Regions from separate parts of the Anaerobacillus sp. QJM3NY_32 genome, predicted to be linked through region 2. Evidence: riboswitches for the same ligand, from Rfam matches in the RefSeq annotation. Region 2 holds a riboswitch; each other region holds the start of a gene.
The links. A riboswitch is a leader RNA that binds a small molecule or an ion and turns the genes downstream of it on or off. The one in region 2 is predicted to bind S-adenosylmethionine.

Region 1 (7,594 bases), 500 kb from region 2:
GAAGAGAGGGCAAGAAAACCATATCCTCGTGAAGTGATCCGTCAATTCGTCTCTCGATTTCAATTAGATGGTAGCGGGACATTGGCCGGAAAAGACCAATAACTTGACAGGTTTCTCATTAATGATATAATTCTGACATCTTTTAGTGTTGTTGGAGGAATAGTTCCATGGAACCCATTTTACTTGATATACCAAATAAATTTAGCACTGACCGTTTACATATACGTTCTCCACTACCTGGGGATGGTGCTTCGGTTCATCAATCAATTGATGCCTCGTTAGAAGAGCTTAAATCCTGGATGCCTTTCGCACATATAGATCAAACGGAAGAAGATGTTGAAGCGAATATCCGCGAATCTCACGTAGCGTTTTTAAAGCGGGAGGATCTTCGACTATTACTCTTCCATAAACAGACGGGTGATTTTATCGGTTCCTCAGGGTTACATCGAATAGATTGGAACGTTCGTAAATTTGAAATCGGTTATTGGATTGATTCTAGATACGCTGGTCAAGGCTATATGTCTGAAGCGGTCCAAGGCATTGTAGATTACGCCTTTTCAGAGCTAAACGCTAGAAGGCTAGAAATTCGTTGTAATGCGACAAATTGGCGAAGTCGGCGAATTGCCGAGAAACAATCGTTTCAACTTGAGGCTATTTTACGAAACGACCATGTCTCAATTGATGGCAGTAAACTAACTGATACATGCGTCTATGCTTTAACAAAAAAATAAATTTGGTAAGAATATGCATCTTACTTATGGGAGGAATAAGGTTCTTGCATCAAGAATAAACGAGTAATGAATGATTTTGATGATGGAGGGAAACTATGTGATCGAACGAGCGACGATAGAAGAAAGAGATTTTATTTTGTCGAATTCCATTCAATCTGTTAATGAAGGAACGACAAATCCCGGTATCGTAAAAGAAGAGAAAGCACTTGAAATTGTATCATCCATTCTTGATCGAGGTGGTTACCACCTCATTTATCGCGACGAAGGGGAAATTGCTGGCTGGGTATTACTTGGAGAAAACACGGATTATTTTACAGAAAGCAAGCATGGGTTCATTTATGATGTATTTGTTTTTCCAAAGTTTCGTGGGAAAGGGTATTCTAAGCAGCTCGTTCAAGCGAGTATTGAAAACTTCAAAGAACAGGGATATGAGGAAATTCGTTTGAATGTGTATTCCTCTAACTTCGCGAAATACATTTATAAAGACATTGGATTTCGAGAACTTCAAACGATCATGGTTTATAAATAGTTGTCCAGCTTCTTTTCATTTATTAAAAGAATGTGAAAAACAACTCATAATCAATCATCATGCCCTTGGAACTTGCTACACTATTTTTGCAGGGACTTCCCCGGTTCCTGCCCCCCTTAAAATATAAAGTGTGAGCCCCATGCATTTCCCAGCATGGGGCTTTTCCTTTTCAATCACACAGAAATGAGGGAGAGTATTGGTATATCAATTTAAGTTAATAAGTCAAGAAGAAGTCGAGCGAATTATCTCGTGGAACTATGATGGGCTATACTCATTTTATAATATGGACGAGGATCTTGAAGATCTAAAAGAGTTCCGGGAAGATGCAGCCAGCAATGAAAATTATTGGAGCGTCTACCATAGGGATCATCTTATTGGTTTTTTTAGTTTTCATGTGCATGAAGACAACCATATAGAAATTGGCCTAGGAATGTGTCCCGATAATGTTGGAAAAGGAGAAGGCTTTTCTTTTTTAGAGGCTGGCCTTCAAAAAGCAGTTGAATTGTATCGTCCAACTTCCTTTGGAATGGCAGTAGCTGAATTTAATAAACGAGCCATAAAAGTGTATCAAAGGGCTGGATTTCAAATCACTCATCTGTTTATGCAACAAACCAATGGGGGAGCATTTCAATTTGTTGAAATGAAGAAAAACCTCGTTTAAAACAATAATTGCAAAATACTAAATAGACCGATAGAATGAATCAAAATTAGATTTTTAATTTCCTTATTGAGAGAGGCGGAGGGACTGGCCCTTTGATGCCCGGCAACCTGATAGACAAGGTGCCAAATCCAGCAGAGTCTATGCTCTGAGAGATAAGGAAGAGCTCTGAAGCGAACTCTTCCTTATTAGTTAGGAAGAGTTTTTTTTAGACGATTCAATAAATGAGAGACGGGTTGTGAAGAATTTGAAAAAAGCTGACCGTATTCGCAAAATGAAAGTTCCAGATGCAAGTGAAAAGTATGGTGATCGTCTGCCACCGGGGCAAGTACTTACAGAAAGGTTCCCTATTCTACATGAAGGTGATGTACCTGTGTATGAGATGTCGACATGGAACCTAAGTGTATTTGGAGAAATTGATAAGGAAGTGATCATTTCCTATAGCGACATACTTGCCTTACCACAGAAGAAAGTAAAGTGTGATATTCACTGTGTCACAAGGTGGTCTAGGTTTGATAATACTTTTGAAGGGGTTTTGATTAAGGATTTTATGAACGCATATGGGATAGTACCGAAAACGAACCATGTTATGCTACATGGTGACTATAACTATACAACGAATATTCACCTCACTGACTTAATGAGAGATAATGTTATTCTTGCCCACTCAGTCGATGGAGAGAAATTAACGGCAAAACACGGATGGCCTCTCAGGTTAGTTGTACCGCATCTTTACTTCTGGAAAAGTATTAAATGGATCAGAGGTATAGAATTTATCAATGAAGACAAACCTGGTTTTTGGGAACAAAACGGATTTCATAACCATGCCGATCCATTTAAAGAAGAAAGGTTTTCTGGAGAGGATTTGGGACTACCGGAAGATGAATGGGAGAAAAAAGAGTTTGATTAATTTTTCTTAAAAAAGCGGGCGTGATTAACACATATAGAATTGATTGAGGAAAAGGTAGTTTATTATCACATTCTAAATATCATCATATCTATAAAAAAATAGTTTAAACTTGAAAGTCAGCAGAACCTTAGTATGTGTGGGTTTTGCTGACTTTTTATTCTCTGGTAATTAAAAAAGAGAAGAATTTTAAAAAAGAATGATCTAAATGGATCTTCCCTCCGTTAGCTAAGTGTAAATCAAAATTAAGGGGAGTGGATTTGAAAATGAATACGAACAAGAATATGAAAAAGAAAGTGATCGATTGGAAAAAGGGACTATTAATTGTTCCGCTTAGCTTTTCACTTTTAATACCAACTGCTGGAGCATTTGCCTCTGACCACGACCAGCAAATGGACAAGCCTACAGTAGAAACACCAGGTGCTGATCTTCGTGCTGATCTTGGCCATTTACTAAGTGAGCATGCTTATCTTGCAGTAGAAACAATGAGAAAAGGAGCTGAAGGTTCTGCAGATTTTGAAGCTTCTGCTGGTGCCTTAAGTGAAAACACGGAAGACCTTACAGCTGCGATTACATCCGTTTATGGTGAAGAAGCAGGAGCTGAATTTAATGAAATTTGGAGCAATCATATCGGTTTCTTCGTTGACTATGTGAAAGCAACAGGTAATGAAGATGAAGATGCAAAACAAAAAGCTTTAGATAGCTTAGATGGTTATAAAGAAGATTTCTCTAATTTCTTGGAAAATGCAACAGGAGAACGACTTCAAGCTGAAACATTGTCTGAAGGACTTCAAGCTCACATTAATCAGTTGATTGGTTCATTTGATAGCTATGTAGCAGGTGATTATGAGATGGCTTACGAGAAAGAACGTGAAGCGATTGCTCACATGCAAATGGTGGCTAAAGGATTCTCTGGTGCCATTACTGATCAGTTCCCAGACAAGTTCGAGAACACAAAAGCCGTAACACCAGCATCTGATCTTCGTGCAACATTAGGTCATTTATTATCTGAACATGCTGGTCTTGCAATGATGACAATGCAGAACGGAATCGACGGATCAGAAGACTTTGATGCATCTGCAGCTGCACTAAGCGAGAATACGGATGATCTAGCTGCTGCGATAACTTCTGTATATGGTGAAGAAGCAGGAAATCAATTTAAAGAAATGTGGTCTGGACATATCGGTAACTTTGTAGAATATGTTCAAGCGACAGGAGCTGAAGATGAAGCTGCTCAAGAAAAAGCACTAAAAGCGCTGGAAGACTATCGTGCAGACTTCTCAAGTTTTCTTGAAACAGCAACTGAAGGTAGATTAGAAGCGGGACCATTATCTGAAGGTTTACAAATGCATGTGAATCAATTAATATCTGCGTTTGATAGCTACACTACGGAAGACTACGATGCAGCTTATGATTCGGTTCGTGAAGCTTATGCTCATATGTATAAGCCGGCAAAGGGACTTTCTGGTGCTTTCGTAAACCAATTCCCGGACAAATTCGCTATGGAAGCTATGCCAACTGGTATGCCTAAAACAGGTATGGGTGGTACAGCTGAACAGCAAATGCCAATCGAATGGATTGTTGCAGCCATTCTTGCAACTATGGCTGCAAGTGGCGTAATTGTTCGTAGAAAAATGCAGAAAAGCTAAGGGAATAGATGATAGGGTAGCCTAACATACCCGCTAGAAAAGCAATAGCCAAAGTGGCTATTGCTTTTCTTCGTGAAAAGGACAATGAACTTGTCGTACTTACGCTATAGGAAATGGTTTTAATAAAGTTTGAGATGTAAGGAGCGTTACAGCATCATGTTTATAAAAAAGGTATACTGATAATGGGAAAATAGATGATGCCTGACTATGAAACACAATCAAGTTCGTCAAATATGTCTTTCAGTTGCTAGGATAGTTTATATGAGGGGGAAATTAGATGAAGCGAAAGTTTACATTTATTTTCGCAACGCTACTTTTTATTGTTGCATGTGGGAATAGTGAAACCAATGAAACTGGTAAAACAGAGGTGTTATCAAAGGAGTGGGATGAAATCGTATCCTCTTCTAATGGAACAGAGGTAAATCTCTTTATGTGGGGAGGAGATGAAGGCATTAATCAGTACATTGATGAATGGGCAGCACCAAGATTAAAAGAGGAGTATGATATTACGCTTAATCGTCAGCCGATGAATACCGAAGAATTTATGCAAAAACTTTTAACAGAGAAAAAAGCAAATAAAAACAAAGGTACAATTGATGTCATATGGATCAATGGCGCAAACTTCAAAAATGCTAAGAATGCTGATTTATTACTAGGTTCTTTCTCAAAGAAGCTGCCTCATTTTCAAGAATACATTGGATCAAAGGATCAGAATGCTGAATATGATCAAGGGACGGAAATTGATGGATTAGAAGCTCCGTGGGGAAATGTTCAATATGTTTTTCATTACGATTCGAGCAAGATCGATACACCTCCAAGTACACTTGAGGAGTTAAAGCAGTGGATTCACGATAATCCTGGGAAGTTTACGTATCCTAACGTTTCGGATTTTACTGGTAATACGTTCGTGAAGCACCTACTCATAAAAGGTTCAGGCGAAGAGTCGGGTCTTCTGGCAAAGGAATTTAACAAAGAAATTATTAAAGATTCCGAAGAATACGTGTGGAACTATCTTGATGATATAAAGTCTGATCTTTGGCGTAATGGTGAAACTTATCCTGAATCATTGACTAAACTTGATACGCTTTATAGTCAGGGGGAAATCCTAATGACTATGGGCTTTAACGAAGCAAGAGCAGAAAGTTTAATTGAAAATGGGACGTTTCCTGAAAGCACGAAGTCATTTGTTCTAAAAGATCCTGGATCGGTTTCAAATACACACTATCTCAGTATTCCATTTAATAGTCCGAATCCAGAGGGAGCTATGACAGTTATTGATTTTCTTGAATCGCCAGAAGCTCAAATAGCTAAAATGGATCCTACAATGTGGGGGGAAGGTACGGTATTAAATTTCGATAAATTGAGTGAAGAGGATCAGAAGATTATTGGTAACCTTGACCGGGGAGAAAGCGTACTTTCCACAGAGGTTTTAAATGAATATAAGCTACCAGACTTAGATACAGGTTACACGGAGTGGATTAATAATGAATGGGCGAATCGGGTTATTGAGCAATAAGTGGAAATTACGTTTATATTTATTACCTGCGATTGCGGTTACATTGCTACTTGTAGGGCATGGAATGTGGTCAGCGGTAGCTCAAAGTTTTCAAACAATAGATGGGGAATGGACTATTGCAACATACGCGGAACTTTTTAGTAATCATGCTTTTTTTCATTCCCTTAAATTAACGTTTCGAGTTGCCGTCCTGTCCACCTTACTATCGTTAGTGATAGGATTAGTAATGACTAGAATGTTATATGAGTTATTTAAAGATTCAACGTTGAAGATACTTGTATGGATACCGATGTTAATTCCTCATTTTGTTGCAGGTTATTTAGTATTTTTGTTTTTCTCGCAAAGTGGACTGTTCTCTTCTCTACTTTATCAAATTGGAGTATTAGAGAGTCGAGGGAATTTTCTAGTTCTTGTTCAAGAGAAATTTGGGTTGGGGATCATTTTAACATATGTCTGGAAGGAAGTTCCTTTTGTAATTCTCATGCTGTTGCCTGTTTATTATGAGATCGATCATCGCTATTCTGAAGTCGTTCGAACGCTAGGTGGAAGTAAGTGGGATGTTTTTAAAACCGTTGAACTACCCTGGATACTCCCGATTCTCATCGAAACAGCAGTAATCTTATTAGCATTTGTTGCTTCTGCGTTTGAAATCCCATATTTATTAGGTGTCACACGACCAGAAATGTTACCAGTTAGAGCGTACGAATGGTTTTATGATGGGGATTGGAGCAAGCGACCACTTGCATTTTCTGCTATGCTTCTTCCAGGAGTGCTCGCCCTTCTTCTTGCGACCTTTTCAATCGGAGCTGTGCAAAAACATAGGCTTAGAATGATAAAGGGGAGAAACAGATGAGGTTATTTTTGAAGCGTTTAGGGAAAAGAGAGTTAGCAACTAGTTTCGTGTTTGTTTTGTTTATTATTTTATTCATCCTACCTTTTGTAACAATAGGAATGAAAAGCGTCTCCGAAGGGTGGAGGTGGCCTGCGTTATTTCCAAACGAACTAAGTTTGGATGCGTGGCGTAGCATTATGAAAGATCCTTCATTAATCGAATCAATTGTTACAACGTTCAAGATTGCTCTTCTAGTTGTAATATTAAATATTTTGCTCGCGATACCAGCGGCCAGGGCTCTTTCTCACTATACGTTTAAAGGAAAATCCATTATTGAGGGACTATTGCTATCCCCTATTTTAATACCTGGCATTTTACTCGCAATGGGGCTTCAATTTACGATGATACAATTTGGCTTAGCAGATAAGATGATAGGCGTTGTCATTGTTCATTTGATTCCTACGCTACCTTATGCCATTCGTGTCATGAGGGCAGGCTATGAGAGAATGGGAAGTAGTCTAAATGAGCAGGCTGCTGTACTAGGAGCCGGTCCGTTGACGCGCTTTTTGACAGTAGCCCTACCTTTATTACTTCCAAGTATTCGAAGCTTAATGTTATTAACTTTTGTTATATCTTTAGGACAATATGCGCTTACAGCAATTATTGGGGGAGGTACAGTGATCACCCTCCCATTATTATATTATCCCTATTTTTCAAGTTCGAATGAAGCAGTTATTGCAGGATTTTCAATACTTTTTGCTTTGCTACCCCT
Region 2 (7,594 bases):
AATATACATAATAAAGAAGTTAAAGAGCTGCTGAAGATGTTTATCATCCAGATATTTTTCCGTTGCCTGATTCATTGATTTCATAGGGTTCATTGTGAGAAGATCTTTAAATGAATGCAGTTTTTGCAAATCTTGAATGCCTGACAAGCTTTTTTTGTAAAAGCTTTTTAAGCTTAAATCGAACATCGTTTTGCAATAATCTAAATAGGAGAGGAAGTTGGAATAATCTTTCTCTGAGCGCTTATGTACTTCAGATAACATAACAGCAATATCACTTGTTACATCAATCTGGGCGCCATCTTCGAAGAAAGTTCTCCATTGAGGTTCAATACGTTTAATGGTCATATAATCGTTTACATTTCGGTTTGCGCTTTTGAATAGTTTCTCAAGGACCCAAGGCATTGTTAGAATGGAAGGACCCGTATCGAATTTAAACCCTTGGCCAGAACGTTTGTTTAATTTGCCGCCAGCGCGCTCATTTTTTTCCAGTACGGTAACTTGATGTCCATCGGCTGCCAGACGAATAGCTGCCGAAAGACCTCCTAGTCCAGCACCAATAACGATTGTTTTTTTGCTCATTCCATCTCCTCCTTCATCGAATTAACTTCAAGCGTCGACATTTATACACTGTAATTGTATAGTGTGGGTATAACCTTTGTAAAGGAATCATAACGCTGTTACAGTGTATAATAGGTTTTCCTGACATAATAATTACCTAATCTTGGATATGTTAAACAATTTTGAAACGAGGAATGTGTATGCAGGTCATCCACTTATCGATCGTAGGGTTAATCTTAGTGAATATTTTTGCCTGGCTGATCATTCATGTTTCTATCTCTTATATTTGCCTTCGGTTGCCAGATTCCTTTTATGAATCTAAAAAATCAATGTTACAAAATAAGAAATGGGAACTGAAAGTGTATGATCGTATCCAGATAAGGAAGTGGAAAACAATACTACCTGATGGGGGAGATGTGTTTAAAGGAGGATTTCGGAAGAAAGAACTCAAAACGCTCACTTCTTCTTATATAAGGAAATTTATCTTAGAGACAAGACGTGCAGAGGTGACCCATTGGCTTCTCATACCACCTTCATTCTTGTTTTTCTTATGGAATCCTTTGAGTATTGGTTTAGTAATGGTTGGGTATTCTTTAATAGTTAATCTTCCATTTATTCTTATACAAAGGTACAATCGACTCAGGTTAAAACCATTATTACATCGACAGTTGAAAAAAGAGCAGCGCAGGGGGAATTCCATTGGAACACTTGGGGTTTGATCAAACCGAAAAAAGAAAGAACGAACATATTGATATTTGTCTAACGGAAGACGTGGAAGGACAGGGACTTACGACGGGGTTAGAAAAATATCGTTTTAAGCATAATCCACTACCAGAAATTGATTATAATGAAGTCGATATTTCCACTCAATTTCTTAATAAGAAATTGAAGACGCCATTTCTGATCAGCTCAATGACCGGCGGTACAGAGCGATCTTGGGAGATTAATAAACGTCTTGCCAAAGCTGCTGAAGCACATGGTTGGGCGCTTGGTGTAGGCTCAATGCGTGCCGCTATTCAAGAATCGAAATCCGCTTATTCATTTGACGTAAGAAAACATGCACCAACCATTCCTATACTAGCCAATATTGGAGCTGTTCAACTCAATTATGGTTTTACAGTAGAAGAGTGTAAGAGAGCGATTGACTTCATTCAAGCTGATGCGCTTCTGCTTCATTTAAATCCATTACAAGAAGTATTCCAACCTGAGGGTGATACAAATTTCCAAGATTTAATCGATAAAATTCGAGAAGTAGCAAAAGCGATCCCTGTTCCACTCGGTATTAAAGAGGTTGGCATGGGAATCGATGCGAAGAGTGCTCAGCGTCTTATAAGTGCAGGTGCCAGTTTTATTGATGTTGCTGGAGCGGGTGGAACATCCTGGATTCAAGTTGAAAGTTTTCGTTCCCATCAAACATTAAGACAACAAGCTGCCGAAGCTTTTCAAGATTGGGGTAACCCGACAGCTGATTGTATTATTGATGTAAGGAAACAGCATCCCGATGTCCCGATGGTTGCAAGTGGCGGACTAAAAAATGGTGTGGATGCAGCTAAAGCTATTGCTCTCGGGGCGGATGTGTCCGGATTTGGTAGGGCATTACTTGAAAATGCAGTAGATGATAGTGAAGAAGCGCTATCAGATCAATTAAAGCGAATTGAGTTCGAATTACGAACAGCTATGTTTGGAATTGGAGCTGCATCGATCAATAGATTAAAATACAATAGCGCATTAAAAAAGAAATAGCCAGAGCACTGAGCTCTGGCTTTTTTGTATGAATAAGTTAAGGAACGATGTTCAATTTGTCTTATTTAAACCATATGGCACCAATGACTTCGAGCAACTCCACTTGCTCAGACGAATGAGGAATCAACATTATCGGTTCCCGTAGTATAGGTCGTTCTCTAGAGAGCAAACTAGAGCTTAAGGAGGGCGACGCTAATGGCCTGGTTATCCATTTTTCCGTTTATCGTTGTCATTATCATTGCGATGAAAACAAAACTAGTGATCCCCGGATTAACGGCGGGTTTGCTAACAGCATCATTTATATACAAACCTGGATTGATCATTGGTTTACAACAGTTCTATGAATTTATTATGACTGGTTTGAAAGATGAAAATAATGTTAAAATCGTCCTTTTTCTATATATGTTTACGGGCTTAATCGGATTGATGAAATATACTGGTGGGATAAAAGGATTTGTTCAAGTTGCCTCATCCAAAATCAACTCAAAAAAAGGAGCGTTATTTCTGACGTGGGTGTCAACGCTAGGAACATTTAGTGCTCCTAGTTTCCGCATTGTAACGGTAGCCCCAATCATGAAAGCTCTTTTAAATAAAGTGAAAATCACTCCTCAGGAGCTTGGATTTGTGATAGAAACGACAGCAACTCCAGTTATTGTCTTAATGCCAATTGCTACCGCTTTTGTCGGCTATATGTCATCTGTTGTGCAGCTTTCACTAAAAGCAGAAGGCATTGAAGGAGATGGCTATCGTTACTTTCTTCAAAGTATCCCTTACAACTTTTTTTCGATTAGTATTTTATTGATTGGCTTTTATTTGAGTTTTTTCCATCATCGAAAAACGCCAGCTACAGACGCAGGTAATGTGGAAAAAAAGCTTGATGATCAATGGGAAGATTGTCATCCAGCTGTGGCGAAGGATCTTCCTACGAAACCGATGAATTTATTAATACCTCTTGGAGGAGTTATTCTCCTAACACTTCTTCTTACATATTGGAGTGGTTATAAGAAGGGGTTTACTTCTTTAATCAAGGCGTTTATTGAGGCAGATGTCCTGGACGCGATGGTCTTTGCACTTCTCACTACAGTACTTTTAACGTTCATTTTCTATTTATTTCAGCGTTTTTCTTTAAAGGACCTTGTTACTTATTTTATCGAAGGTGGTAACGAGATGATGCCGGTCATCGTCTTGCTTACTGTCGTTTGGGGCTTAGCAGCTTCAACAGAAGCTCTTGGCTTCTCGTCTTTTGTTACCTCAAACCTTGATTGGATTCCTACTTTATTTGTACCACCAGTCTTATTTCTCGTTGGGGCGTTTATTTCATACTTTATTGGCTCATCATGGGGCACATGGGGAATTTTAATGCCGCTGGGTATTTCATTAGGGTATTCTACAGGAGCAGATCTACCTGTTGTCATTGGAGCCGTGTTTGCGAGTGGGACATTTGGTGCTTTTGCTTCTCCGCTAAGTGACAATACGAATACAGTTGCGAGGATCTTGCAGTTGAATCCTATGACATATGCGAAATTTAAGCTTGGCCCAGCTTTATTAGCGGCGGGATTAGCAGCAGCTGGCTACTTTGTTATCTCTTTTGTAATATAATTATTTTTATGAGTACTTTTGTATTGACATCCGTTTTAAAACCATTTATTATTGGGACTAACTTAATAATCCTTTGTTTAAAGGATCTTCTTATTCAGAGAGGTGGAGGGACTGGCCCTTAGATACCTCGGCAACGGACCTATGAACTTATGTTCAATTGGAACCGTGCTAATTCCTGCGACGAAAGTCGAAAAATGAGAAGAGGCTCGGTCTATCCAAACCCTCTTCTGTTCGAGCAGATGAGGGTTTTTTTATGCACCCTCATTTGGAAATATGTTTTAGTAGAGGGAGAGACTGATATTGCATACACTAATGGATAACGAAGCAAGAAAACAACAGCTTATTAAGACCCTTCTCTCACAAGGGATATATAAGAAGGGTGAAAAGCAACTTTATATGTTATCACTAAATGAATTAGAAAACATATATGCTCGATCAAATAAAACCATACAGAGAAAAGGAAACGGAGTGGTCATAGTGGAACAAGCAACATTTGCAGCAGGGTGCTTTTGGGGAGTAGAAGCGCTATTTCAACAATTGAACGGTGTTATTTCAACTTCAGCAGGGTTTACAGGAGGAGAGACGATTAATCCAACTTATGAAGATGTTTATTCTGAATTAACAGGCCATGCCGAATCCGTACAAGTTGAATATGATCCTTCTCTCATTTCTTATGAAGAACTTGTAGAAGTTTTCTTTGAAAATCATAATCCAACCTCCTTAAACAAACAGGGAGAAGATGTCGGAACACGCTATCGCTCAGCGATCTTTTACCACTCAAATGAGCAGGCAGAAATAGCATTGATTGCAAAAGAAAAACTCGAGCGATCTGGACGCTTCAAAAAACCAGTTGTGACGCAAATTGTACCAATCACTTCATTCTATCGTGCAGATGAGTATCATCAAAGCTATCTTGCTAAGCGTGGACAGTCTTCTTGCAAAATTTCATAATAGAAAAAAGGCTTTCTCTCATTGTCATGAGGGAAGGCCTTTTTTAGTTAATCACCTTGATTGACACCTATTTGATCAATAAAGACTTTTCCTTTCTCTGATGCATTAAATTCGAATGTAAGAGCATTCATCTTCTTCGGATTAAAGGCATTGTTTGCTTCTAAGAATCGCTGCATCGGAATATTAAAGGTTTGGAGAACCGGTTCAGTAGGTTCACCATAACGTCCTTCTTCAAAGTATTTTGTTTTTGTGTGTTGAATAGGAAGAACACCTTGCAACTGCATGACGTCACTCAGCTTAACACTAGCGGATGCTCCGTTATCTGAACTAGCCGTGATTGTGAAATCAACAGGTTGCTGGTCAGATGGATCTGAAAGGTTTGCTGCTGTGAATGTTAATGAACTGTTCATTGTATAAGCAAATGGATCCTGAAGGGCTTTCTTGAAATTTAATTTGTATGTGCCGTTCTTTGAATAGGAATGATCCCATTTCAAAAAGACCCCATGAGTACCTCTTTCTTTATCGCGTCGAAATTCAAGCTCTCCTTCATACCATTGCAGCAAGCTATTAGTCTCTATGGTGATATAGGGAGATGTCGCTGTTGTGACATCAACGTCCTCTTCAAAGGTGCTATAGATATGATACGAAGGATCTTCATATTTACTAATGTATGTTGTATCAGGTAGCCATTCGAGAGCATAGCGATAATCCTCAAACATCGGTTGATAGGACTCATTTTGATGAAGCGTCGCCTCAAGAAAGCCAGCGACATATGTGCGGGCTATTTGTCGTTGTTCAGTGCCTTTAAGAAGAGGCTCTTTATTTAATAAAAGCGTGAAAGGGAAATACGTATCGTTTTCTCCCCACGTTGTGTTAAATTGTCCGTGATTGGCGCGATCAATATAAAGGGCTGCTTTCATAGCTTCTTTACTGCCAGTTAAATCAATCCCATTATACTGTCGGTCGCCTTCGAATTCCGATAAATCACTATCATAAGAACCTTGAAGTAATAAATAATTGACATCATCCACTTCGATTTTTCGATCTGAAAGTGTTTGATAATCCGTCGGTGCAAGTGCGATAACAGATTCAATATTATAATGGAAATCAAAAGTCATGTTCCCGTTATTTGGGTAACGATCAAGGTCATTGAATTTTGCTGCTAAAATCGCAGCTTGACCACCGCGAGAATGACCTATTAAAGCAATTTGATCCATCTTCACTTTGTTGAATAATGGATTATCTTTTTGAGAAGATAATTTCTCCATTTCTTCAATATGTTTAAGCAGCAACCAAGCGCGTCCATTAATGTCTCCTGCGAGGCCACCAGACCATGATGAATTGAAGAAGTTCTCATCTACTGATACTGTTAAAAAGCCACGACTAGCGAGTAACTCACCTAAATAATTGTAGCCTTCATCTGAGAAGTCCTCCATCTTATGGTTTCCATGGACAATAAGGACAAGAGGAAAAGAACCATTTCCTTTAGGCACCCATACACGTCCATTAAGTGGCACATTGGTGTCTTTAAAGCCCCAGAACCACTCGCGTTCTTTGGACCATTCTCCAACCATACTTGAAGCGTTAACTGACATCGTTTGAATATCTACTTGCTCCCCAAATTCAGGACGTTGCTTATCCTTTCCACTTCCATATGTATAAGTAGTTACATCAAATGAGCCGTATTCTGAAGGGTTATCACTAACAGGTGAGAGCGGCTCTACATTAATAGAGAGACGATCATTCATTAAACCAGGTGTGAATAACCAGTATGAAAAAGCTGACGTTGCTAAAACACCAAACAGTAGCATGATCATAGACATTGGCTTTTTGATGCCTTTAGAAAGAGGGTATCCGAACATAGCGCCAAGGATGATACCGACTGCAATTAAGAGATAGGAGAGCGGAAGGATGTTCTCTAATTGACGAAATTGATCTAATGTATAAATGGTTATAGCAAGCGAGACTCCAATACTTGCAATGAGAAGAGAGGGTAATCTTTTGAAATGCTCTATGAACCATGTACCAATCTTAACGGTGAGCAGTGTACTGACAACTGCAATTAATAGGAAAAGAATAACGTCCATTATTTGACCCAGTCCAGTATGAAAATCAAACCCAATCGAAAAGATTAGCAGCATTGTCATATGAAGAGCGCCGTAAGAAGCTCCTTTCCATATGGTTTTAAAGAAGGATTGTAATGGTTGAGTAAAAGAAATCAATAAATGCTTTAATTTATTTCGTTTGTGTGTATTTTTACGCGTTTTTTCAAATTCAGGTTCGTGTTCCACGCTAATCCTCCATTTCTTATCCTGCTGCTTTCATTATAGCAAATAGGAAATAAGGAAGAATGCTAAATCTAAGAATGCCTCAATTGAATAAGTAGTGGCTCGATGACTCTAGCACAGATTTCGTTCATTTAATTGTAAAAATAATCGCTGCGTAGTATTTGCTTCTCCTTTGTATAAGTCGTACAATAGGAATTAAGAATTAATGTGAAATATTTCACAAACGTATGTTTGTTGTGAAACTAAAGGTGGGGGATCAGGTGAAGAACGAACTTAAAGCGTATGCTTCAGGTTTTAAAATCACACACTTGTTTATGATTTTAGGTGCTCTTATGATTGGCGCATCCATTATTGTACAGGCTTTTCTTACAGTAGAAATAGTGAATCGGGTATTTATTGAAAAACTAGCATATTCAGACATTTCATCGTATCTCATTGGCTTACTGATTGTCATG
Region 3 (7,594 bases), 530 kb from region 2:
TGGATTCGGGTTTTTGTTCATAGGCTGGTGAAAAACCGAGATCTTCTTCTGCTTTTTTAACGGCGTCCTGTTTCTTGAATTTTGTTGCTTTTTTAAGCTCTTTCTTCGACCCAAGGTCTGGAATAACTGTACCTGATACGGCTGTTAAAATACCACTTTCATCAACATGAGCCGTTTGAGTTGAACCATAAACAGGTGTTCCTTCATGAAGTTGTTGTAATCGAAAAACCGTAAAACCAAGATCGTCCTTTTCTTTTGATAGGATTTTAAAGGAATCCTTAGCGGAAGATCCACTAAACTTGTACAGGTTTTTCTGTTCGTTCAAGTAATCAAATAGTACTTGATTGGCATTTTGAGAGCTTGCTTTTGTTAGTTTTCCTGAAACAAAAGTAGGTGTTCCTGTTTCTTTATTCATATTCGTATCTGCTGCTGCAAATGTTGAGGATGGTGCGAGCATGGTACTAACGAGCCCCACTGATAAACCGATTGAAAGTAAATTTTTTTTCTTTCCCATTCTATATCCCCCTCGTGATTAAGATGAGCTAACATTACCATAAAAGATTTAGTATTCAAACTATTTAAACTATTTTGATAGTTAAGACCTATCCTTTTGGATAGAGTTATAGGGAGATATACCTGTTATTTTAAAAAAAGGTATTGGTTCTTTAGACTCAGGAGGTGGTGTGCTAATAAATAATGGCGTTAATGACCATATGAAACGGCATATCCTGGTTCTTTTTCTGTGCGTTTAGAGATTGATGCGCGAGTATTTCTACTTCCCTATCTGTTAATGGAACAAGTGTAGGATCTCCAATACGTATGTGCTCTGATGACTAACTTTGGAGTGAATATCGTTAAGTTCATTGTTACTCTTCTTCCGGTACTTTTCGTTACTTTAGAAAAAAGGGTGATGCTAAGTGAATCGTTTTATGATTGGAAGAAAGTACTTATTGTAAAGAGAACGTATATTCGGTTAAAATACGGGTATATATAAAGGGAACAAACGTTCTTTTGATTAGGAGAAGGGGGGATACAAATGGATTATTCTAAATTTCCAAAGAAAACAATCCTATGTATTGATATGAAAAGTTTTTATGCAAGTTGTTCAGCAGTAGAGATGGGGCTTGATCCACTTACATGCTATCTCGCGGTTGTTGGTGATACCGAGCGACAGGGAAGTGTTGTGCTAGCAGCGTCTCCGGCACTAAAGAAGGAATTTGGAATACGAACAGGGAGCAGACTATTTGAAATTCCAAATAATAAAAACATTCATATCGTTAATGCGAGAATGTCTTCATATTTAAAACAATCAATGGAAATAACGAGGCTTTTTCATCGTTATGTACCATCAGAATGTATCCATACGTATAGCGTTGATGAATCGTTTTTGCAGGTTGATGGGACAGAACGACTTTGGGGGAACAAATTTGAAGTAGCTCACAAGATCAGAAATGAAATAAGAGAGACATTCGGATTACCATGTGCCATAGGGATTGGCCCAAATCTTTTAATGGCAAAGCTTTGTCTCGATCTGGAAGCGAAAGAAAAAGGGATTGCAGAATGGACTTATGAAGATATTCCTAAAAAACTCTGGCCGCTTTCCCCGCTAAGTCAAATGTGGGGTATCGGATCGCGTGTCGAGCGAACGTTAAATCGAATGGGGATTATGAATGTAAAGCAGCTTGCGCATTACCCGCTACATCTACTAGAAGAAAAATTCGGTATTATGGGAAATCAGCTCTATCATCATGCGTGGGGCATCGATCTTTCTGAAATGGGTGCGCCGATTATGCAGGGACAGATTAGCTATGGGAAAAGCCAAATTTTGTTGCGAGATTACCATGACGAAAAAGACATTCAACACGTCATTCTTGAGATGAGTGAAGAAGTTGCAAGACGTGCGAGAAAAGCCCGGAAGGCAGGGCGTACGATTAGCCTTGGGATTGGTTATAGTAAAGAAGAAGGCGGGGGTGGCTTTCACCGTTCAAGGAGTATCCACAGCCCGACTGCTATTACGCTCGAAATATACAATGTATGTCTTCAGTTATTTGAGGAGTTCTTTGGAAGAAAAACGGTTCGTAAGATTTCCATTACCCTTTCAAATATTTGCAATGATGAAGAAGTGCAGTTGGACTTATTTAACGCGTCACGCCCAAAGCAGCGGGATCTCGGATATGTGATGGATTCGATCCGTGAGAAATATGGCTCAGATGCGCTGCTTCGTGCCGTTTCATACACAAAGGCCGGTACGGCACTGCATAGAAGTAAACTTGTGGGTGGTCATAAAGCATAGAAGGGGGAAGAAGCGTGATTCGTGATCGCGGAAATATAAAATGGACGTCAATGATGTTACCTGAGCATGTGAAAGAGCTAAGAGATTGGAAAACCGAAGAGAAAAAAAGTGAAAAGCCGGTACTTGATGAACAAAGAATGGCGGAAATGAATGAAACAATATGTGAAGCAATGGCCAATCACAACTCGCTTTGTTTTCAACACTTTAGTGGGGGAGAAACGAAAACTCTCTTTGGATATGTGGACTATGTAGATCCACTTACGAAAGAACTGCGTATTATTGACCATAATGAAAAAAGGACAACGATAAAGCTGCTGGACCTTGTGCACGTAGAGTTAGAATGAAAAAAATGGAGTATCCTCTCGGATGTAAAAAAAGTTTTTCATTTCAGGATTGGGGTAAAATAATTATAAAGTCAAACCTGAATAAGTGAGACCATCCTGTCTGGTTAGAAACGAAGGGTGAATCAGATCAGATGAATTCAAAATCCGGAGTGAGATGAAAGATGCTATTAGCTCAAAATCTTAAACAAAATACGGAAAAGATCAAAGGAATTGATATTCACTATGAATACTATAGAAATGACACAGCCGTCGATCGGCCAGTATTAACGCTTCTTCACGGTTTTCTATCGTCGAGCTTCAGCTTCAGAAGATTGATACCATTATTAACAAAGGCATATACTGTTGTTGCCATTGATCTTCCTCCGTTCGGAAAAAGTGAAAAGTCTAATCGTTTTGTCCACTCTTATCATAATTATGCGGAAGTGGTGGTTGAACTTTTAGAAAGGCTTTCAATTGATCATACTGTTATGATCGGCCATTCTATGGGTGGGCAAGTAGCAATGAGAGCCTCGGCTATGAAAGATGATCTCGTTAGTAAGAATATTTTACTGTGCAGTTCAGGATATCTTGAAAAGGCTAAACAGAGTCTAGTGTATACATCGTACTTACCTTTTTTCTCGGTATACTTGAAAAGGTGGCTTTATCGAAAAGGTGTTAGAGGAAATTTGCTTAATTGTGTTTATGATCCTTCCCTTATCGATGAAGAAATGATGGATGGATATATCCAACCTTTCTTCAATGAGGGTATCTTTCGGTCATTAGTTAGGATGATTCGAGATCGCGAAGGAGATTTGTCAGAAGTTGAACTAAATCAAATTCATACACCTAGCCTACTAATATGGGGAGAAAATGACAGAGTTGTGCCGTTGAAAATTGGGAAGCGTCTCAGTAAGGATCTCCCAAATGCTAAACTGATCATCTATGAAAAAACCGGTCACCTTCTACCAGAAGAAAAACCGGAATCGATTATGAAGGATATTGAGTGGTTTTTAGGAAAATAAAGATTGATCTATTGCAAAAATTGGTAGTCATACAAAGCTTGAACCAGACTAGTTAATCAGGTAAACTCCTTAAAGGATGAGGAGTTTATTTTGATGCAGTTAATCAAAGTTGACTCATCAGAATAATGCGTGATAAAGTAAAGCTCGTTATGAAAAAGTAAAATGAAGCATGCGCTCATTAATAATTGTATATTTCTTATTAAGAGAAGTGGAGGGACCTGGCCCAAAGAAGCTTCAGCAACCTCTGATCATCAGAAAGGTGCTGCTTCCAGCAAGAGAAATCTTGAGAGATAAGTGCAAAAGCCTTCTTCTCTTGAAGTGGGCTTTTTTTATTGAGACAGAATAAAAGATGAAGGAGACATGAATAATGGAGAAAGAAATAAAGGGGAACGGCCTGGCTTTACTTCCCCTTGGAATATTTATTGTGCTTTTTATTGGTACAGCTATCATAACAAAGGACTTTTATAGTATGCCTGTTATTCTCGCTTCTCTAATTGCGGCGGGCGTAGCTCTTTCGATGAATCGAAAAGAAAGCTTTATGAAAAAAGTGGAAGTGTTTTGTCGTGGAGCAGGTAATACGAATATCATATTAATGATTTTGGTCTTTTTACTGGCTGGGGCGTTTGCCGGAACAGCTGAAAAAATTGGAGCAGTAGATTCGATTGTTAATTTAGGTATATCAATTCTACCGGCTAATCTTTTAATCGTAGGTTTGTTTGTCATTGGCTGTTTTATTTCTATTTCGATGGGTACATCGATGGGAACGATTGTAGCACTTGCTCCCATTGGAATTGGAATTGCAGAGCAAACCGGAGTTGCCCCGGCACTGGCTTTATCAGCGGTCATAGGTGGGGCAATGTTTGGTGACAATCTTTCTATGATTTCAGATACTACGATTGCGGCAGTACGCACACAAAATACGCAAATGAAAGATAAATTCAAAGTAAACTTTTTTATAGTCTTGCCAGCTGCTATTGTAACAGCCATTATTTATGGTGCTTTAACGATGGGAGAGCAAGCAACGGTTGGAGGAGAACACGCATTTGATTTCGTTACAATTATCCCTTATTTAGGTGTACTGATCGCAGCGATCGCTGGTGTTAATGTTCTTATTGTACTTGTAAGTGGTACCTTATTTGCTGGGATTGTAGGTTTATATAACGGAACATTTGGAATGAGTGAACTGATCTCCACGGTTACAGAGGGCATAAAAGGGATGGAAGACCTTGCCATGATTGCTCTCGTCATCGGAGGGATGATTGAAGTCATTAAGCATAACGGAGGAATACAATACGTATTGGACAAAATCCTGAGCAAAGTAACTTCTCGTAGAGGAGCAGAGTTTGGTATCGCCGGTCTCGCAAGCGTGCTTGATTTATCAACAGCTAACAACACCATTTCGATCATAATGGGGGGGCCACTTGCGAAAAACATTTCCGAAGAATATGGGGTAGACCCACGAAAGTCTGCTAGTATTCTTGATATTTTCTCAGGTAGTATACAGGGCATGCTCCCATATGGGGCACAGGTGCTTGCAGTAGCAGGTCTTGCGTCGATTTCGCCACTCGCTCTACTACCGTATTCAATTTATCCAATCCTCATTGCTATTGCAGGAATTATTGCGATTTTCATCAACTATCCTTCTATTTCGAAAAAGGGCTAAAGTGATAGTAAACAGAATCTTGAATTAAAATTTGATATGAGCATTTAAAAAACAGGTAGCTCAATTTAATATGTACCCTATAGAGTAGACACTTAAAAAAAGTCTGCCCTATAGGGTACTTTTATGTATAATGAGGACAAATTCTACGATGGGAAATGATTATTAATGAGTAAGAAAGTATTCTCAGAGGAAGATGTCAAAACACTTGCCTCTAATAAATTTGTGAAATCAGTTAGTGAAAAAGGAATCACATACAGTGATGAATTTAAGCGAATATTCATTACGGAGTATGAAAAAGGAAAACTACCGAGTCAGATTTTTAAAGAAAATGGATTTGATGTCGATACTCTCGGACACGAAAGAGTACATTCTGCCGCGAGAAGGTGGAGACAGGGTTATAAAAACAAAGGGATTAATGGACTTACTGACACTCGTAAAGAAAGCTCCGGAAGATCCAAAGATAAGGAACTGTCTTTAGAGGAAAAATACAAACGTTTAGAAGCTCAAAATAACCTATTAAAAGCAGAGAATGATCTCCTAAAAAAGCTCGAAATGATGGAAAAGGGGATGGGAAAAAAGAGATAAAATTAGCTGCTTCTCTCAAGTTTGAATTAATCCGCCATATCATCCATGAGTATCAACTTAAAAATATGGTCCGATACTTATGTTCCGTAGTGGGTGTCTCACGATCTGGTTATTATCGTTATTTCACTGAAGGTGCTCGAAAGCGTCGAACAGAAAACGAGGCGCGAGACCAAGTTTTAAAAGACTGGATCCTAAAAGCCTATGCCTTTAAAAAGCGAAAAAAAGGGGCACGTCAAATCAAGATGACGCTAGCTAACCAGTATCAAATAACCTATAACTTAAAACGCATACGCAGAATCATGAAAAAATACGGAATCGTATGTCCGATCAGAAGAGCGAATCCCTATCGTCGTATGGCGAAAGCAACGAAAGAGCACAGCGTTGTACCAAACAAACTTGAGCGAAACTTCAAACAAGGCATCCCAGGGAAAGTACTTCTAACTGACATTACCTATTTGTTTTATGGAAATAAGAAGAAAGCGTATCTATCTACCATAAAGGACGGCTCTACGAATGAGATCCTAGCTTATCATGTGTCTGACCGAATTACGCTCGATCTAGCGACAGATACGTTAGTAAAACTTAAAAACAACCGTAAAGCAAAACTAGATGCGAATGCCTTTATTCATTCTGATCAAGGCTTTCACTATACTCACCCTACCTACCAAAAACAGCTAAAGAAATACGGTTTAGATCAGTCTATGTCTAGAAGAGGAAACTGTTGGGATAATGCCCCACAGGAATCTTTCTTTGGTCACTTTAAAGACGAAGCCTCAATAAAACCTTGTCAAACACTAATCGAATTAAAACGTGAAGTTAAGAGTTATATGATGTATTACAACCTGGATAGATGTCAGTGGAACTTAAAAAAGATGACCCCTGTTCAATACAGGAATCATCTTCTTAATGTTGCCTAGTCTTTTTTAAACTGTCCTTTACACAGGGTACATATTAATTTGAGCTACCTGCTTTTTTTATTATCCTTCGATTTGTTTTTGAAGATGCACAATTCGTTGAGGAAGAATGTACAAGTATTCAATAAGTGAATCTAGTAAGTCGATAATTAAGTTGGCCGTTTCTTCGCTTGTAGCTTTCTCAAGACAAAGGAGGTTATTTAAATTACTACCTTTGCCTAGTAGGTGTCCTAGTTTTACAATTGGTTCTTCTAAATCAATCTGTTTAGCAAGTGTTTCTAGCTGTTTAGAAAGTGGCTGTCCTAGCTCATTTTCAGATAGAAAACTACCTGTAATGCTCTCAAGAACACGATTAGCCATTACAGCCGTTGCGGTCCAATCCTTCATGTTATGTACATTCACTGCTGAGCGATAAACACGCTCAAGGTCATCGGGTAATCTAGCTGTGCTAGTCAGTCTGCCGAGCGGCTCTCGTGTAAAAGAGGTTTGATGCACGAATAGCTCAACTTCTTCTCCGCGATCATTATGGGACGTTTTAATGAGTATGAAAAGCACAGCTTCTTTACAAATAGAGCAGCGAGAAAGCGTGGAGAACACAGCCTGATTAATTTGATAATCGAACTTCAGTTGAAATGAAGCATCGCTTCCGCATTCTGGACATTCTGTATTAGCTGATTTTGGAAGCTTTGTTTGTCCGTATTTCACAACCGAATTAATAGTAGTCTGTTGTATCTTTCTCATCATATACCCCCTGGATCGATTTTGAGCAACTTGTTGTGGATTGTGTATCTATT

Region 1: another riboswitch for S-adenosylmethionine. It lies ahead of AC0VYH_RS13585 (sulfite oxidase-like oxidoreductase); the one in region 2 lies ahead of msrA (peptide-methionine (S)-S-oxide reductase MsrA).
Region 3: another riboswitch for S-adenosylmethionine. It lies ahead of AC0VYH_RS13745 (Na+/H+ antiporter NhaC family protein); the one in region 2 lies ahead of msrA (peptide-methionine (S)-S-oxide reductase MsrA).

Annotation. Positions count from the first base shown of each region.
Region 1 is NZ_CM149684.1:2,578,262-2,585,855, reverse strand. Features, by position in the region: gene AC0VYH_RS13605 (LysE family translocator) at 1-45, opposite strand, end outside; gene AC0VYH_RS13600 (GNAT family N-acetyltransferase) at 168-731, shown strand; gene AC0VYH_RS13595 (GNAT family N-acetyltransferase) at 829-1,260, shown strand; gene AC0VYH_RS13590 (GNAT family N-acetyltransferase) at 1,457-1,921, shown strand; SAM riboswitch class I at 1,982-2,080, shown strand; gene AC0VYH_RS13585 (sulfite oxidase-like oxidoreductase) at 2,166-2,828, shown strand; gene AC0VYH_RS13580 (copper amine oxidase) at 3,125-4,474, shown strand; gene AC0VYH_RS13575 (ABC transporter substrate-binding protein) at 4,752-5,990, shown strand; gene AC0VYH_RS13570 (ABC transporter permease) at 5,959-6,843, shown strand; gene AC0VYH_RS13565 (ABC transporter permease) at 6,840-7,594, shown strand, end outside.
Region 2 is NZ_CM149684.1:2,078,405-2,085,998, forward strand. Features, by position in the region: gene AC0VYH_RS11135 (phytoene desaturase family protein) at 1-579, opposite strand, end outside; gene AC0VYH_RS11140 (glycosyl-4,4'-diaponeurosporenoate acyltransferase CrtO family protein) at 759-1,277, shown strand; gene fni (type 2 isopentenyl-diphosphate Delta-isomerase) at 1,258-2,301, shown strand; gene AC0VYH_RS11150 (Na+/H+ antiporter NhaC family protein) at 2,497-3,900, shown strand; SAM riboswitch class I at 3,988-4,101, shown strand; gene msrA (peptide-methionine (S)-S-oxide reductase MsrA) at 4,201-4,851, shown strand; gene AC0VYH_RS11160 (alpha/beta hydrolase family protein) at 4,899-7,142, opposite strand; gene cydD (thiol reductant ABC exporter subunit CydD) at 7,400-7,594, shown strand, end outside.
Region 3 is NZ_CM149684.1:2,612,596-2,620,189, reverse strand. Features, by position in the region: gene AC0VYH_RS13765 (M4 family metallopeptidase) at 1-514, opposite strand, end outside; gene AC0VYH_RS13760 (Y-family DNA polymerase) at 1,037-2,293, shown strand; gene AC0VYH_RS13755 (YolD-like family protein) at 2,308-2,637, shown strand; gene AC0VYH_RS13750 (alpha/beta fold hydrolase) at 2,799-3,638, shown strand; SAM riboswitch class I at 3,832-3,935, shown strand; gene AC0VYH_RS13745 (Na+/H+ antiporter NhaC family protein) at 4,006-5,301, shown strand; one part of gene AC0VYH_RS13740 (IS3 family transposase) at 5,467-5,851, shown strand; one part of gene AC0VYH_RS13740 (IS3 family transposase) at 5,851-6,803, shown strand; gene AC0VYH_RS13735 (hypothetical protein) at 6,864-7,541, opposite strand.